One region of the Acidovorax sp. ACV01 genome, then DNA from elsewhere that is predicted to be linked to it. Evidence: predicted binding sites of a transcription regulator. Region 1 holds the regulator's gene; each other region holds the start of a gene.

The links. Region 1 encodes NrdR, which represses ribonucleotide reductase genes. Its sites were predicted from a motif close to CACNANATNTNGTG; they were not measured.
Region 2: the regulator NrdR is predicted to act here: its motif matches at 2,150-2,163, upstream of IB243_RS04815 (ribonucleoside-diphosphate reductase subunit alpha).
Region 3: the regulator NrdR is predicted to act here: its motif matches at 2,180-2,193, upstream of IB243_RS09610 (ribonucleoside triphosphate reductase).

The regions. Positions count from the first base shown of each region.
Region 1 covers NZ_JACUZT010000005.1:44,661-49,501, reverse strand. The annotation lists ZMP/ZTP riboswitch at 61-216, shown strand; gene glyA (serine hydroxymethyltransferase) at 252-1,496, shown strand; gene nrdR (transcriptional regulator NrdR) at 1,518-1,967, shown strand; gene IB243_RS15325 (DMT family transporter) at 2,261-3,163, shown strand; gene IB243_RS15320 (bifunctional UDP-sugar hydrolase/5'-nucleotidase) at 3,202-4,841, opposite strand, start outside.
Region 2 covers NZ_JACUZT010000002.1:55,886-60,726, forward strand. The annotation lists gene IB243_RS04815 (ribonucleoside-diphosphate reductase subunit alpha) at 1-2,056, opposite strand, end outside; gene ampD (1,6-anhydro-N-acetylmuramyl-L-alanine amidase AmpD) at 2,425-3,054, opposite strand; gene IB243_RS04825 (sigma-54 dependent transcriptional regulator) at 3,038-4,555, opposite strand; gene IB243_RS04830 (ATP-binding protein) at 4,567-4,841, opposite strand, start outside.
Region 3 covers NZ_JACUZT010000003.1:195,398-200,238, reverse strand. The annotation lists gene IB243_RS09620 (nitric-oxide reductase large subunit) at 1-1,427, shown strand, start outside; gene IB243_RS09615 (hemerythrin domain-containing protein) at 1,500-1,928, shown strand; gene IB243_RS09610 (ribonucleoside triphosphate reductase) at 2,226-4,244, shown strand; gene nrdD (anaerobic ribonucleoside-triphosphate reductase) at 4,505-4,714, shown strand; gene IB243_RS09600 (anaerobic ribonucleoside-triphosphate reductase activating protein) at 4,749-4,841, shown strand, end outside.

The DNA.
Region 1 (4,841 bases):
CTCCCCGGGGCACGCCCCTCAGCTCCCCGACACATTTGCGCACGCCACGTCAGCTACACTAGCGATGTACGCGACTGGCGATAGGCGCGGCATCTGGACACAGGGTGCCGCCGCTGACGTGGAAACCGACAAGGGCTTGCCTCTTGTGAACCACTGGGAAGCGTGCCGCACGGGGTTCATCCCTTCTGCGTTCAGCCGTTCGCCTGGGCAGCCCTTGTTTCAAGGGACACAAGTTCATAGGACTGCCAATCATGTACGACCGCAATCTTCTTGTCGAACAAACCGACCCCGAGCTGTTTGCCGCCATCCAGGCTGAAAACGCCCGGCAAGAGCACCACATCGAGCTGATCGCCAGCGAGAACTACGCCTCCCCCGCCGTGATGTGGGCGCAGGGCACGCAACTGACCAACAAATACGCCGAAGGCTACCCTGGCAAGCGCTACTACGGTGGCTGCGAGCATGTGGACGTGGCCGAGCAGTTGGCCATCGACCGCGTCAAGCAGATCTTCGGCGCCGAGGCCGCCAACGTGCAGCCGCACTGCGGAGCCTCCGCCAACGAAGCCGTGTTCCTGGCCTTCTTGAAGCCCGGCGACACCATCATGGGCATGAGTCTGGCCGAAGGCGGCCACCTGACGCACGGCATGCCGCTGAACATGTCCGGCAAGTGGTTCAACGTGGTCTCCTACGGCCTGGATGCCAACGAAGCCATCGACTACGAAGCGATGGAGAAGAAGGCCCACGAAACCAAGCCCAAGCTCATCATCGCCGGAGCCTCGGCCTACAGCCTGCACATCGACTTCGCACGCTTTGCCAAGGTGGCCAAGGACGTGGGCGCGATCTTCATGGTGGACATGGCCCACTACGCTGGCCTGATCGCCGCGGGCGTGTACCCCAACCCCGTGCCGCACGCCGACGTGGTCACTTCCACCACCCACAAGAGCCTGCGCGGCCCCCGTGGCGGCATCATCCTGATGAAGGCCCAGCACGAGAAGGCCATCAACAGCGCCATCTTCCCCGGCCTGCAAGGTGGCCCGCTGATGCACGTGATCGCGGCCAAGGCCGTGGCGTTCAAGGAAGCGCTGCAGCCCGAGTTCAAGACCTACCAGGAACAGGTTGCCAAGAATGCCAAGGTGGTGGCCGAGACGTTGACCGCACGCGGCCTGCGCATCGTGAGCGGTGGCACGCAAAGCCACGTGATGCTGGTGGACCTGCGCGCCAAGGGCATCACCGGCAAGGAAGCCGAGGCCGTGCTGGGCGCCGCCCACATGACCATCAACAAGAACGCGATCCCCAACGACCCTGAAAAGCCGATGGTCACGAGTGGTGTGCGCATCGGCACCCCTGCCATGACCACGCGCGGCTTCAAGGAAGAAGAAGCCCGCATCACCGCCCACCTGATCGCCGACGTGCTGGACAACCCCCGCGACGAAGCCAATATCGCTGCGGTGCGTGCCAAGGTCAATGCGCTGACCGCACGCTTCCCCGTCTACCGTTAAGCCAGGGACTCGGCAGCCACCATGAAGTGCCCCTTCTGCAGCCACCTCGAAACGCAAGTCGTTGAAACGCGGGTGTCTGAGGATGGGGTCTTCATCCGCCGCCGCCGCCAGTGCGGCGCGTGCGACAAGCGCTTTACCACCTACGAACGGCCGGAAGTGAACTTCCCGGCCATCGTCAAAAAGGACGGCCGGCGCATCGAATACGAGCGCGGCAAGCTGCTTGCCTCGTTCAACCTGGCGCTGCGCAAGCGCCCGGTCAGCACCGACCAGATCGACAGCGCCATCGAGCGCATCGAGGAAAAGCTGCTCAACCTGGGCCAACGCGAAGTGATCTCCAGCCGCATTGGCGAGCTGGTGATGCGCGAACTCAAGAAGCTCGACAAGGTGGCCTACATCCGCTTTGCCAGCGTGTACCGCAGCTTTGAAGACATCGACGACTTCCGCGCCATGGTCGATGAAGTGCGCAAGTAACCGGCACCTGCATTCGTATCTGCACCGGTGTTCGCCCCAGGGCCGGGCGATTTCAAGGATTTTTGCAATCCAGCGCTTCACCAGCAAGCGCTAGCAGCTACAAATAATATAGCAAACAAGCATCCACAGAAGATGGATGTACGCCGGAGTGGGCCACCGCTGTCGCGTATGCCACACCGCAAAATACTCCTGTATTGATAGCTACAAACGCTTTCCGAATAAGCGCTAGAGGCCAATTTGACTTAAAAATTGGCTTGGCGTGCGCCGGTGCGCCCCCCCGCCAGTGCCCGACAATGCGCCCGGTGAAAACCCGCCACTTCCTGCAGCTGGTGCTGCTGTCCGCCCTGTGGGGCGCCTCGTTTCTTTTCATCCGCATTGCCAGCCCTGTACTGGGGCCCAACGTCATGGCCGCGCTGCGCATTGGCCTGGCCACGCTGACGCTCATCGGCATCATGCGGGTCGCCAACGAATCGTGGCCGTGGCGCCATTGGCGGGAGCTGCTCGGGCTGGGTACGCTCACGGTCGCGGTGCCCTTCCTGCTCTACTCGTGGGCCGCCTTGCACCTGCCGGCGGGGTACAGCTCACTGCTCAACACCATGGCCGTTCCGTTCAGCGTACTGGCCGCTGCGTGGATGAAGGAGGACACGCTGAGCCTGCGCAAATGGCTGGGCTGCCTGTGCGGCTTTGCGGGCGTGGCCCTGATCGTGCAGCTGGGCCCCATGGAGCCCACGCCAGCGCTGCTGATCGCGGCCCTGGGCTGCATCGTCGCTTCGGCCTGCTACGGCGTTTCGACCACCTGGATGAAGCGCGCCACCACCCGCATGTCGCCCCTGTCGATCGCCGCCGGCATTCACGCCGCAGCGCTGGTGTTGCTGCTGCCGGGTGCGGCCTGGAGCCTGCCCGAAGCGCACTTCACACCGGGCGCGCTGGCTGCTGTGGCGGTGATGGGCGTCGTGACCTCGGGCCTGGCCTACTGGCTCAACCTGCGGGTGCTCCAACATGTCTCGCCCGTGGCGGCCATGAGTTCGGCTTTCATGATTCCGCTGTTCGGCGTGGCCTGGGGCCACATCTTTCTGGACGAGGCATTGGGCACCGGGATGGTGTGGGGCGGAGCGCTGGTGCTGGTGGCCACCGGTCTGGTGACCGGCTTCAACCCATTGCGCTGGTTGGCGGCACTGCGCCCAGGGCGCAGCTAAGTGCCGGACAACACCGCCCAACCACCCGAACGGGCAGTTCAGCGGGCCACGCGGGAAATACGGTCGATGGCGGGCACCGGCACCGGACTGTGGGCGCGGAAGTAGGCCTCCAGCGCGTCCAGGTCCAGCCCACCCACCAGGCGGTCACGGCCTTGGGCCAGCACCGTGAAGTTGTCGCCACCGCTATCGAGGTAGCTGCTCAGCACCACGCGCACCAGCGCATCGTCCTGCAGCGGTGTGCCGTTCAGCGCCATGTGGCTGATGCGCGCACCCGCTGGCTGGGTGAGGTCGTAGCGGTACGAAAACCCTGCCGACGCCGACAACACCCGGGGCCGCTGCACGGTGTTGCTGCCGCTGGCGAACTGCTGTTCCAGCGCCGCCTTGACCTGCGCTCCCGTGAAGGTCTTGACGACCAGCTGGTTGCCGAATGGTTGCACCGCAAACAACTGGCCGTAGCGCACCAGCCCCTGTCCGTCGGGCACCAGGTCAGCGCGCAGTCCACCCGGGTTCATGAACGACAGCTGCGCCCCACCCTGCTCCGGTGCACGCGTGGCATGAAGCTGCGCGTCGGCCACCAGGTTCCCCAGCGCGCTTTCTAGCGATGGAGCCGGCGTGCGCCGCAGGGCCGCAACGGCCTGCCCCACGGGACGCTGGGCCAGCGGCACGGCGGCGGCGCGGTAGGTGTCGATGACCTTCTGCACCTGCGGATCGGCCGGAAAGGTCGGCACGGCCGAGGTGAGCGGCACGTGCCCCTGGCTGCCGGTGAAAGCCTCGCCCTGCACCACCACGTTGCGCGCCGCCTTGTGCACCACGCGGCGCGTCCGGGGGTCTACCCGCAATTGAATGTCCGTGAGCAGCGTGCCGTACTGCCCGGCGCTGGTCAGCAGAAAGGGTTTGGCAGGGTTCACGCGGCTGTAGTCGCAGACATAGGCCTGGTGCGTGTGGCCCGAAACCACCACGTCCACGGCCGGATCCAGCCGCTCCAAAATGGGGACGATGTCGCCGGAGAGGCCCGCGCAGCTAGTCTCCTGCACACCCGCCGTGGTGCTACCGCCCTCGTGGATGACGACGGCGATCACATCGGCGCCCTGGGCCCGCAGCTGCGGAATCAGGGCATTGGCCGTGGCCGCTTCGTCCTCAAAGCGCAGGCCCGCAACGCCCGAGGGGCTGACCATGGTGGGCGTGGCCTGCAGCGTAAGCCCGATCACGCCCAGGGTGACTGTCACCCCACCCTCCGTGAAGCGCTTGAGCCCGGTGGCGGGCAGCAGCGTGCGCCCATCCTCGGTGCGCACGGTGTTGGCGGCCAGAAAACCGAACCGTGCGCCCGCAAAGGGCTGGCTGATCTGGCAGGGCTGGCGCGCGGTGAACTTCTCGCAGCCACCCTGCTGCAGGCGCAGCAGTTCGCGCCAGCCCCGGTCGAACTCATGGTTGCCCACGGCATTGAAGTCAATCTGCATGAGATTGACGGCCTCGATGGTGGGCTCGTCCAGGAAGAGCGAGGACACCAGTGGCGACGCACCCACCATGTCCCCTGCCGACACCACCGCATGGTGCGGGCCCCGGGCCTTGAGCGCCGCCATGGCACTGGCCAGGTAGGCCATGCCCCCTGCAGGCGCGGCCACGGGCCCTGACGGCCCCTGCACCCTGTGCGCCATGTGGGGCGGCTCCAGGTTGCCAT
Region 2 (4,841 bases), on a different contig from region 1:
ACTTGTCGGCGAACTCCACGGCCGCCTGCGAGGCGTAGGGAATGCGCAACTCGTACAGACTGTCCTGGAATGCCATCACACCCAGACCTACCGGGCGGTGACGCAGGTTGGAGTCACGGGCTTTCGTGACTGCGTAGTAGTTGATGTCGATCACGTTGTCCAGCATGCGCATGGCAACGGTGATGGTCTTCTTGAGCTTGTCGTGGTCGAGTTGGCCGTCTTTAATATGCTGCAGCAGATTCACCGAGCCCAGGTTGCACACGGCGGTTTCAGTGTCGCTGGTGTTCAGCGTGATCTCGGTGCACAGATTCGACGAATGCACCACGCCGGCATGCTGCTGGGGCGAGCGCACGTTGCAGGCATCCTTGAAAGTGATCCAGGGATGGCCGGTCTCGAACAGCATGGTCAGCATCTTGCGCCACATGTCGGTGGCTTGCACCGTCTTGGAGGGCTTGATCTCGCCGCGCGCAGCCTTCTGTTCGTAGGCCACGTAGGCCTTCTCGAACGCGGTGCCGAACAGGTCGTGTAGGTCGGGCACGTCGGAGGGCGAGAACAGGGTCCATGTGCCCTTTTCCATCACCCGGCGCATGAACAGGTCGGGGATCCAGTTGGCGGTGTTCATGTCGTGCGTGCGGCGGCGGTCATCGCCGGTGTTCTTGCGCAGCTCCAGGAACTCCTCGATATCCAGGTGCCAGGTTTCCAGGTAGGTGCAGACGGCGCCTTTGCGCTTGCCGCCCTGGTTCACGGCCACGGCCGTGTCATTCACCACTTTGAGGAAGGGCACCACGCCCTGCGATTCGCCGTTCGTGCCCTTGATGTGCGAGCCCAGGGCCCGCACGCGGGTCCAGTCGTTGCCCAGGCCGCCGGCAAACTTGGACAGCAGCGCGTTCTCCTTGATGGAGTCGTAGATGCCTTCGAGGTGGTCGGGCACGGTGGTCAGGTAGCACGAGGACAGCTGCGAGCGCAGCGTGCCGCTGTTGAACAGCGTGGGCGTGCTGGACATGAAGTCGAAGCTCGAGAGGATCTCGTAGAACTCGATGGCACGGGCTTCACGGTCGGCTTCGTTGAGCGACAGGCCCATGGCCACGCGCATGAAGAAGCACTGGGGCAGCTCGATGCGGGTCTTGCGCACGTGCAGGAAGTAGCGGTCGTACAGGGTCTGCAGGCCCAGGTAGTCGAACTGCAGGTCGCGGTCGGCCTTGAGGGCGGCGCCCAGGCGGGCCAGGTCGAACGTCAGCAGGCGCGGGTCCAGCAGTTCGTTGTCCACCCCCTTCTTGATGAACTGAGGGAAGTACTCGATGTACGCTTGGCCCATTGCATCCTGCGTGACTTCGCGGCCCAGTACTTCACGCACGATGGTGTGCAGCAGCAGGCGGGCGGTGGCGTAGGTGTAGTCGGGGTCTTTTTCGATGAGCGTACGTGCCGCCAGGATGGACGCCTTGTAGACCTCGTCCATGGGGACGCCGTCGTACAGGTTGCGCATGGTCTCGGCCACGATAGGGTCGGCCTTCACGTCGGCGCCCAGGTTCACGCAGGCAGACTCAATCAATGCTTGCAACCGCCTGGGGTCGAGCGCGATGCGCTCGCCACCGTCGATGACTTGCAGCAGCGGGGTAGACACCACCGGAGCTTGCTGCTCGGTCTGGCGAGCGCGCTCCTGGGTGCGGCGCTCGCGGTACAGCACATAGGCGCGGGCGATTTCATGGTGGCCGCCACGCATCAGGCCCAATTCCACCTGGTCCTGTACGTCTTCAATATGGAAGGTGCCGCCGCCGGGGCGCGAGCGCACCAGGGCCCGGGTGACGTTGTGGGTCAGGGTGTCCACGACCTCGCGCACGCTGGCGGACGCTGCGCCTTGTGTGCCATGCACTGCCAGGAAGGCCTTCATCATTGCCACTGCAATTTTCTGTGGCTCGAACGGCACGACCGCTCCATTGCGGCGAATGATCTGATAGTGCGCCAGCGAGTTGCCAGCCGCAGTTTGTGCGGGCTGGGAGGCCGAGGTCTCGGCAGAGATCGCTTGGGGCGTGGAAGGCGTGTTCAAAGCAGCTTGCATGGGGGTCCTCTTCTGTGGGCTGTCTGGGGTGTGGTGCGCGGCCTGGATGCCGTCGCAGCGTGTGATTGATGCGGCGGACTACTGTCTGGCGCACACTATATATGGTGTGTCATATGCATTCAAGACACTACCGGTAGTGTACTGCCCTAAACCCTCGGGAAAAGCGAAACAGCATGTCAGCGCTGCCAAAAGCCCTTGGGATGACCCCGTTGGAATCCCTTGCCACTGCGAAAAAGTAGAAAGAAACCCGCGCAAAAACAAGCGTTTCGAGCGGGTTTTCTCCCCGAAGCCGCACGGTGTCTGGGTATGCACTTATGTGCAGTTGCACAAAGAAAAAAGTCGCTTGACGTGGCGCTGCCACCATGCATTCAGCTGGCGGCTTGTATGGCGGGCCGGGTGGGCAGTGGAAAGCGCAGCAGTGGCCAGTGCAGTGCTTTTTGCACCCGCACCCAGTCGAACCCCGGCCCCGGGTCTCGCTTGCGTCCGGGTGCGATGTGTTCATGCCCGGCGATGTGTTCGATGGGGTAGCGCTGCTCGATGTCCCGGCAGAGCATGGCCAGTGTCTGGTACTGCGCGGACTCGAACGCCAGCCCCTCAAGGCCCTCCAGTTCAATGCCGATCGAATCGTCATTGCACTGGCCGCGCCCGCGATAGGCCGACTGGCCAGCGTGCCAAGCCCGGCGGTCGCAGTCCACAAACTGCCAAACGGCGCCAGCGCGGTCAATGAAGAAATGCGACGACACCGCCAAGCCTCGGATGCTCTGGTAATACGGATGAGCGTCCCAGTCCAGCGTGTTGGTGAACAGCTGTTGCACTGCGTTCCCTCCATATTCGCCTGGCGGCAAGCTGATGGAGTGCACCACGATCAGGTCGATGAAGGACGCTGCTGCGGTGGGACGCAAGCCGTGGTTGGGGGATTCCAGTCTTGTGGCTGCGCGGTGCCACCCCCCATCCCAAGGCGGGAGTCCGCCTGGCTCCGCTTCAGCCGATTTCGTCATGCGGGTCCTGGTCATTGGGAACGGCGATGTTCAGCCGGGCGATGCGGTAGCGTATTTGGCGCAGGCTGATGCCCAGCCGGGCTGCAGTCGCGGTCCGGTTGAAGCCCGCCTCGCGCAGGGCGCGGATCAGGATGTCCCGCTCCTGCTGGTCCAGCCAGGCCTGAAGGTCATTGGGCAGAGCTACCGAGCCGCCCACATTGGCGGCGGGCGCTGGCGGTGAGTAGGGGACCTGCGCCTCGGCGTGGTTGGGAAGGGCGGGCGCTGTAATCGGGCGCGCCTTCAGCGGGTCTGGGGTGCCAGAGGGCCAATCCACATTCAGTTCGTCCCCGTCACTGAGCGCAACGGCCCGGTGCAGCAGGTTTTCCAGTTCCCGGACGTTGCCGGTCAGGGGGTGCGCCGCAATGGCCTGGAGCGCGTGCTCCGTGAGGGAGGGTACCGGCATGCCGGATTCCTGGGCAATGCGCGCCAGCAGCGCGGAGCACAGCACAGGCAGATCTTCGCGCCGTTCGCGCAACGGGGGGATCACGATCTCGATCACATTGAGCCGGTAGTAGAGATCCTGCCGGAAGCGGCCCGATTGCACGTCTGCGGCCAGGTCGCGGTGCGTGGCACTGACGATGCGCACATCCACCGTCTCTTCCTGGGTGGAGCCCAGCGGTCGCACGCTGCGTTCCTGGATGGCGCGCAGCAATTTGGACTGCATGGCCAGGGGTAGGTCACCGATTTCGTCCAGAAAAAGTGTGCCGCCACGGGCGGCCTGAAAGTAGCCATCCCGGTCCTGGTTGGCGCCGGTGTAGGAACCTTTCCGGGCCCCAAAAAATTCCGCCTCCAGCAGGTTCTCGGGGATGGCGCCACAGTTCACGGCCACCAGCGGCCCATCTGCACGCTGGCTGCTGGCATGCAGCGCCTGCGCCACCAATTCCTTGCCCGTGCCGGATTCACCATGAATCAGCACGGGCGCCATGCCGCGCGCCACCTTGGCCACCCGCTGCTTGACGTTGCGGATGGCCTCGGAGGCCCCCACCATCCGGTCCAGCGCGGAGCCCGCCGCCAAGGGATCTGCGCTGAAAGTGCCCTGCCGACCTTGTACGCCCCCCGTACGTGTTGCCCGGGGCGCAGGGACGCCCCCCGTCCCCTGTACGGCCGATGCGACCACCGAACGGAACTGCTTCAGGTCCACGGGCTTGGTCAGGTAGTCAAACGCACCGGAGCGCAGGGCTTCCACGGCGTTCTCGGCCGACCCATACGCCGTCATGACCACGCAGCGCTCACGGCGCTGCTGGTCGCGCAGGTCCTGCAGCAGTTCCATGCCGAAGCCGTCGGGCAGGCGCATGTCGGTGATGACGGCATCGAAACGGTGGGCTTTGAGCTGATCGCGAGCCTCCTGGACGCTGGATGCGGTTTCCACACGGTAGCCTTCGCGCAGCAAGGTCAGCTCGTACAAGGTGCGCAGATCAGGTTCGTCGTCCACGACGAGGATGGAAGCAGTAGGGGCGTTCATGGCAAGGCGTTTCAGACCACGATGGTGTCAAACAGCGTGGCGGCTTCGGCAGGGCGTGTGGTGCGGCGAAAGCCGATGGTGAAGGCGTTGCCTCCCACCTCGCCCCGCAGGGTGGTGCGGGTAAGCCGCTGATAGCTGATGGACGCCCCATGGCGCTGGCACAGCTCGCGGCAAATATAAAGGCCCAGACCGCTGGAGCGGCTTTCGGATGAAAAAAATGGTTCGAACAGATGGCGCTCTACGGATTTGTCCATGGGAGCACCGTCGCTCCAGACTTGCAGGCTGG
Region 3 (4,841 bases), on a different contig from region 1:
TCCTCATCGTGGCGCTGTTCAGCTTCCAGGTGCTGCTGGGCGGCTTCACGGCCCACTACACGGTGGAAGGCCAGCAGTTCTACGGCATCAACGTGTCGCAGTGGTTCCCCTATTCGCTGGTGCGCACCTGGCACATCCAGAGCGCGCTGTTCTGGATCGCCACGGGCTTCCTGGCGGCGGGGCTGTTCCTCGCGCCGCTGATCAACGGTGGCAAGGACCCGGCCTGGCAGAAGCTGGGCGTGGACATCCTGTTCTGGGCGCTGGTCGTGGTGGTGGTGGGCTCGTTCACGGGCAACTACCTGGCCATCGCGCAGATCATGCCGCCTGAGTGGAACTTCTGGCTGGGCCACCAGGGCTATGAATATGTGGACCTGGGCCGCCTGTGGCAGATCGGCAAGTTCACCGGCATCGCCTTCTGGCTGGTGCTCATGCTGCGCGGCATCGTTCCGGCGCTGCGCACCCCCGGCGGCGACAAGAACCTGCTGGCGCTGCTGACGGCGTCGGTGGTGGCCATCGGCCTGTTCTACGGCGCGGGTTTCTTCTACGGCGAACGCACCCACCTGTCGGTGATGGAGTACTGGCGCTGGTGGGTGGTGCACCTGTGGGTGGAGGGCTTCTTCGAAGTCTTCGCCACCACGGCGCTGGCCTTCATCTTCTCGACGCTGGGGCTGGTGTCGGTGCGCATGGCCACCACGGCCAGCCTGGCCTCGGCCTCGCTGTTCATGCTGGGCGGCGTGCCCGGTACCTTCCACCACCTGTACTTTGCAGGCACCACCACGCCGGTGATGGCGGTGGGCGCAGCCTTCAGCGCGCTCGAAGTGGTGCCGCTGGTCGTGCTGGGCCACGAGGCCTGGGAACACTGGCGCCTGCAGCACCGCACGCCCTGGATGGCCCGCCTGCGCTGGCCGCTGATGTGCTTCGTGGCCGTGGCCTTCTGGAACATGCTGGGCGCGGGTGTCTTCGGCTTCATGATCAACCCGCCCATCTCGCTGTACTACGTGCAGGGCCTGAACACCACGCCGGTGCATGCCCACGCCGCGCTGTTCGGGGTGTATGGCTTCCTGGCGCTCGGGTTCACGCTGCTGGTGCTGCGCTACATCCGGCCGCAGCTGGTGTTCAGCGAGCGGCTCATGAAGACGGGCTTCTGGTGGCTCAACGCCGGCCTGGTGCTGATGATCGCCACCAGCCTGTTCCCCATTGCCCTGTTCCAGTTCCATGCCAGCGTGAGCGAAGGCCTGTGGTACGCCCGGGGCGAAGAGTTCATGCAACAGCCCTTCATCCAGACGCTGCGCTGGGTGCGCACCTTCGGCGACGTGGTCTTCATCGTTGGCGCGCTGGCCATGGCCTGGCAGGTGGTGAGTGGTGTGTTCGGTTCGCGCGCCCCGGCAGCCACCGCAGGGGTTTACCTGGCGGAGTCCCGCCGCTGATCCGCGCCGCGCGCTGCCGCCACCACCCTCGGTGGCAGCGCAGGCCCTTCATTCATCCCACAAGGAGTGAGCATGAACCTCGACAAATTCAAGCACCAGCACACCGACATCCTGCGCAGCATCGCCACCTTGCGCGCCTTGGCCCAGGCGGGCGTGGAAGGCAATGCCAGCGCCATCGCGCAGGGCATCGTGGCCATGAGCGGCACCATCAAGCTGCACCTGGCCGTGGAAGACCAGGTGCTCTACCCCACACTGCAGCGCGGTGGCAACCCCGAACTGGCGCGCCTGGGCCGCCAGTACCAGAGCGAGATGGCCTCGATTGCCAGCGCCTACGACGCCTTTGCGCGCCGCTGGAACACGGCCGAGAACGTGCGCCGCGATGCGCAGGGCTTTCGGGACGAGGCCAATGTGGTGCTGCGCCGGGTGTTCGAGCGCATGCAGCGCGAAGACCATGACTTCTATCCCCGCATCGAGGAGGAAGAAACCGCCGCCTGCCATTGAGCGCCAACGAGAGCACAGCCCGGCCGCAGCGGTGTGGCCCCCACGGCCCACAACCCCCCAAGAAAAACAACCCACCCTTTTCTTACGCACCCCTGGTGCGCCAGCGTGCCATCACACGCACCCCCATCCATCGGTAGGGCCTGACGGCACCTCCCTTTCGCCGGCCTTTGTGCCGGCATTTTTTTTACCGCTGCTTACCGCCTCGATTGTGTTGGGTCAAACTACCTATAGTGTTTGATAGGTATCGTGGACACCATAGGTAGTGTTTTTAACCCGTTCCATAGATTGGTCGAACCCATGGCGCCCACCCTTGTCACCTTGCCCCGCGATGTTGTGTTGCGCAGTGGCCAGCGTGTTTCTTTTGACGCCGAACGCATCCGCGCAGCGCTGGCCAGTGCGGGCCAGGCCTCGGGTGAATATGGCGCCGAAGAAGCGGCGCTGCTCACCGCGCAGGTCACCAAGGTGCTGATCCACCGCTTCCAGGGCGAGGCCCCCACGGTGGAGCAGATCCAGGACGTGGCCGAGCAGACGCTGATCGCCGCCAACCACCTGGCCACGGCGCGCGCCTACATCGTCTACCGCGAGCAGCACGCCACCTTGCGCGCCGACAGGCAGACGCTGGTCGATGTGGAAAGCTCCATCAACGAATACCTCACCCGTGCCGACTGGCGCGTGAATGCCAACGCCAACCAGGGCTACTCGCTGGGCGGGCTGATCCTGAACGTGGCGGGCAAGGTCACGGCCAACTACTGGCTGTCGCACGTCTACACGCCGGAGATCGGCGAGGCGCACAGGAGCGGCGACCTGCACATCCACGACCTCGACATGCTCAGCGGCTACTGCGCGGGCTGGTCGCTGCGCACGCTGCTGCACGAGGGGCTCAACGGCGTGCCGGGCAAGGTGGAGGCGGGGCCGCCCAAACACATGAGTTCCGCCGTGGGGCAGATCGTGAACTTCCTGGGCACGCTGCAGAACGAGTGGGCGGGCGCGCAGGCGTTCTCGTCGTTCGACACCTACATGGCACCCTTCGTGCGCATTGATGCCATGGACTACCCGCAGGTGCGCCAGTGCATCCAGGAGCTGGTCTACAACCTCAACGTGCCCTCGCGCTGGGGCACGCAGACGCCGTTCACCAACCTCACCTTCGACTGGACCTGTCCCGAGGACCTGCGCGAGCAGGTGCCCGTGATCGCGGGCCAGGAGATGCCCTTCGCGTATGGCGACCTGCAGGCCGAGATGGACCTCATCAACCGCGCCTACATCGACGTGATGACCACGGGCGATGCCAAGGGCCGCGTGTTCACCTTCCCCATCCCCACGTACAACATCACCAAGGACTTCCCGTGGGAGAGCGAGAACGCGCAGCTGCTGTTCGACATGACAGCCAAGTACGGCCTGCCGTACTTCCAGAACTTCATCAACTCCGAGCTGGAGCCGAACATGGTGCGCTCCATGTGCTGCCGCTTGCAGCTCGATTTGCGTGAACTCTTGAAGCGCGGCAACGGCCTGTTCGGCAGCGCCGAGCAGACGGGCAGCCTGGGCGTGGTGACCATCAACTGCGCGCGCCTGGGCTACCAGCATGCGGGCGATGAGGCGGGGTTGCTCGCCGCGCTCGACCGCCTGATGGAGCTGGGAAAACAAAGCCTGGAGACCAAGCGCAAGCTCATCCAGCGCCTGATGGACCAGGGCCTGTTCCCCTACACCAAGCGCTACCTGGGCACGCTGCGCAACCACTTCAGCACGCTGGGCGTGAACGGCATCAATGAGATGGTGCGCAACTTCACAGCGGACCAGCACGACATCACCAGCGAATGGGGCCATGCGTTTGCCGTGCGCCTGCTCGACCACGTGCGCGAGCGCATGACCGCCTTCCAGGAAGAAACCGGCCACCTCTACAACCTGGAGGCCACGCCCGCCGAAGGCACGACCTACCGCTTCGCCAAGGAAGACAAAAAGCGCTGGCCCGCCATCCTGCAGGCCGGCACGGAGCAGCAGCCCTACTACACCAACTCCTCGCAGCTGCCCGTGGGCTTCACCGACGACCCGTTCGAGGCCCTGAGGCGGCAGGACGCGCTGCAGTCCAAATACACCGGCGGCACCGTGCTGCATCTGTACATGGGCGAGCGTTTGTCCAGCGGCGCGGCCTGCCGCGAGCTGGTGCGGCGCGCGCTCACGCGCTTCCGCCTGCCCTACATCACCGTCACGCCCACGTTCTCGATCTGCCCCACACACGGCTACCTGGCGGGCGAGCACCCGTTTTGCCCGCGTTGCGACGAAGAGCGGCTGGACGCAAAGCGGCAGCGTCTGGTCGCCTAGTGTGGTTTTGCACGCTATCCGGCACTTAAAACCGCGTCTTTTCGGCCAGGGCTGCGTTGCAAATCCTCGCGATACCCACGGGTATCGCTGTGGTTTGCGCCTTGCCCTGACCAAAAATCCATCGGTTTTAAATGTGCCGTCAAGCATGCAACACCACACTAGATTTTGAACAAAAAGTGGCCCTGGCGCTTGATGGTCAAGCGCAAGCAGCTATCAAAACAGAAGCAAACCATTTCCTCAACCCCCGAAAGGACCCCGGCATGAGCCATTTCTCCGCCACCGAACACACCGCCATCTCCAGCGCCGCCGCCGTGCAGCTCACCGACGACGAGCGCCAGCCCTGCGAGGTCTGGACCCGCGTCATGGGCTACCACCGCCCCGTGGCCAGCTTCAACACGGGCAAGCAGGGCGAGCACGCCGAGCGCCGTTTCTTTTCAGAGCAGGCGCGTGGTGGAAGCAACGCCTGCTGAGGCGCCGCCAGCGTCCGCGCTGCGGCTGGGCGGCATGACGCCGCTCACCACCATCGACTTCCCCGGCCGCCTCGCGGCCGTTTTCTATTGCCAGGGTTGCCCCTGGCGCTGCGGCTACTGCCACAAC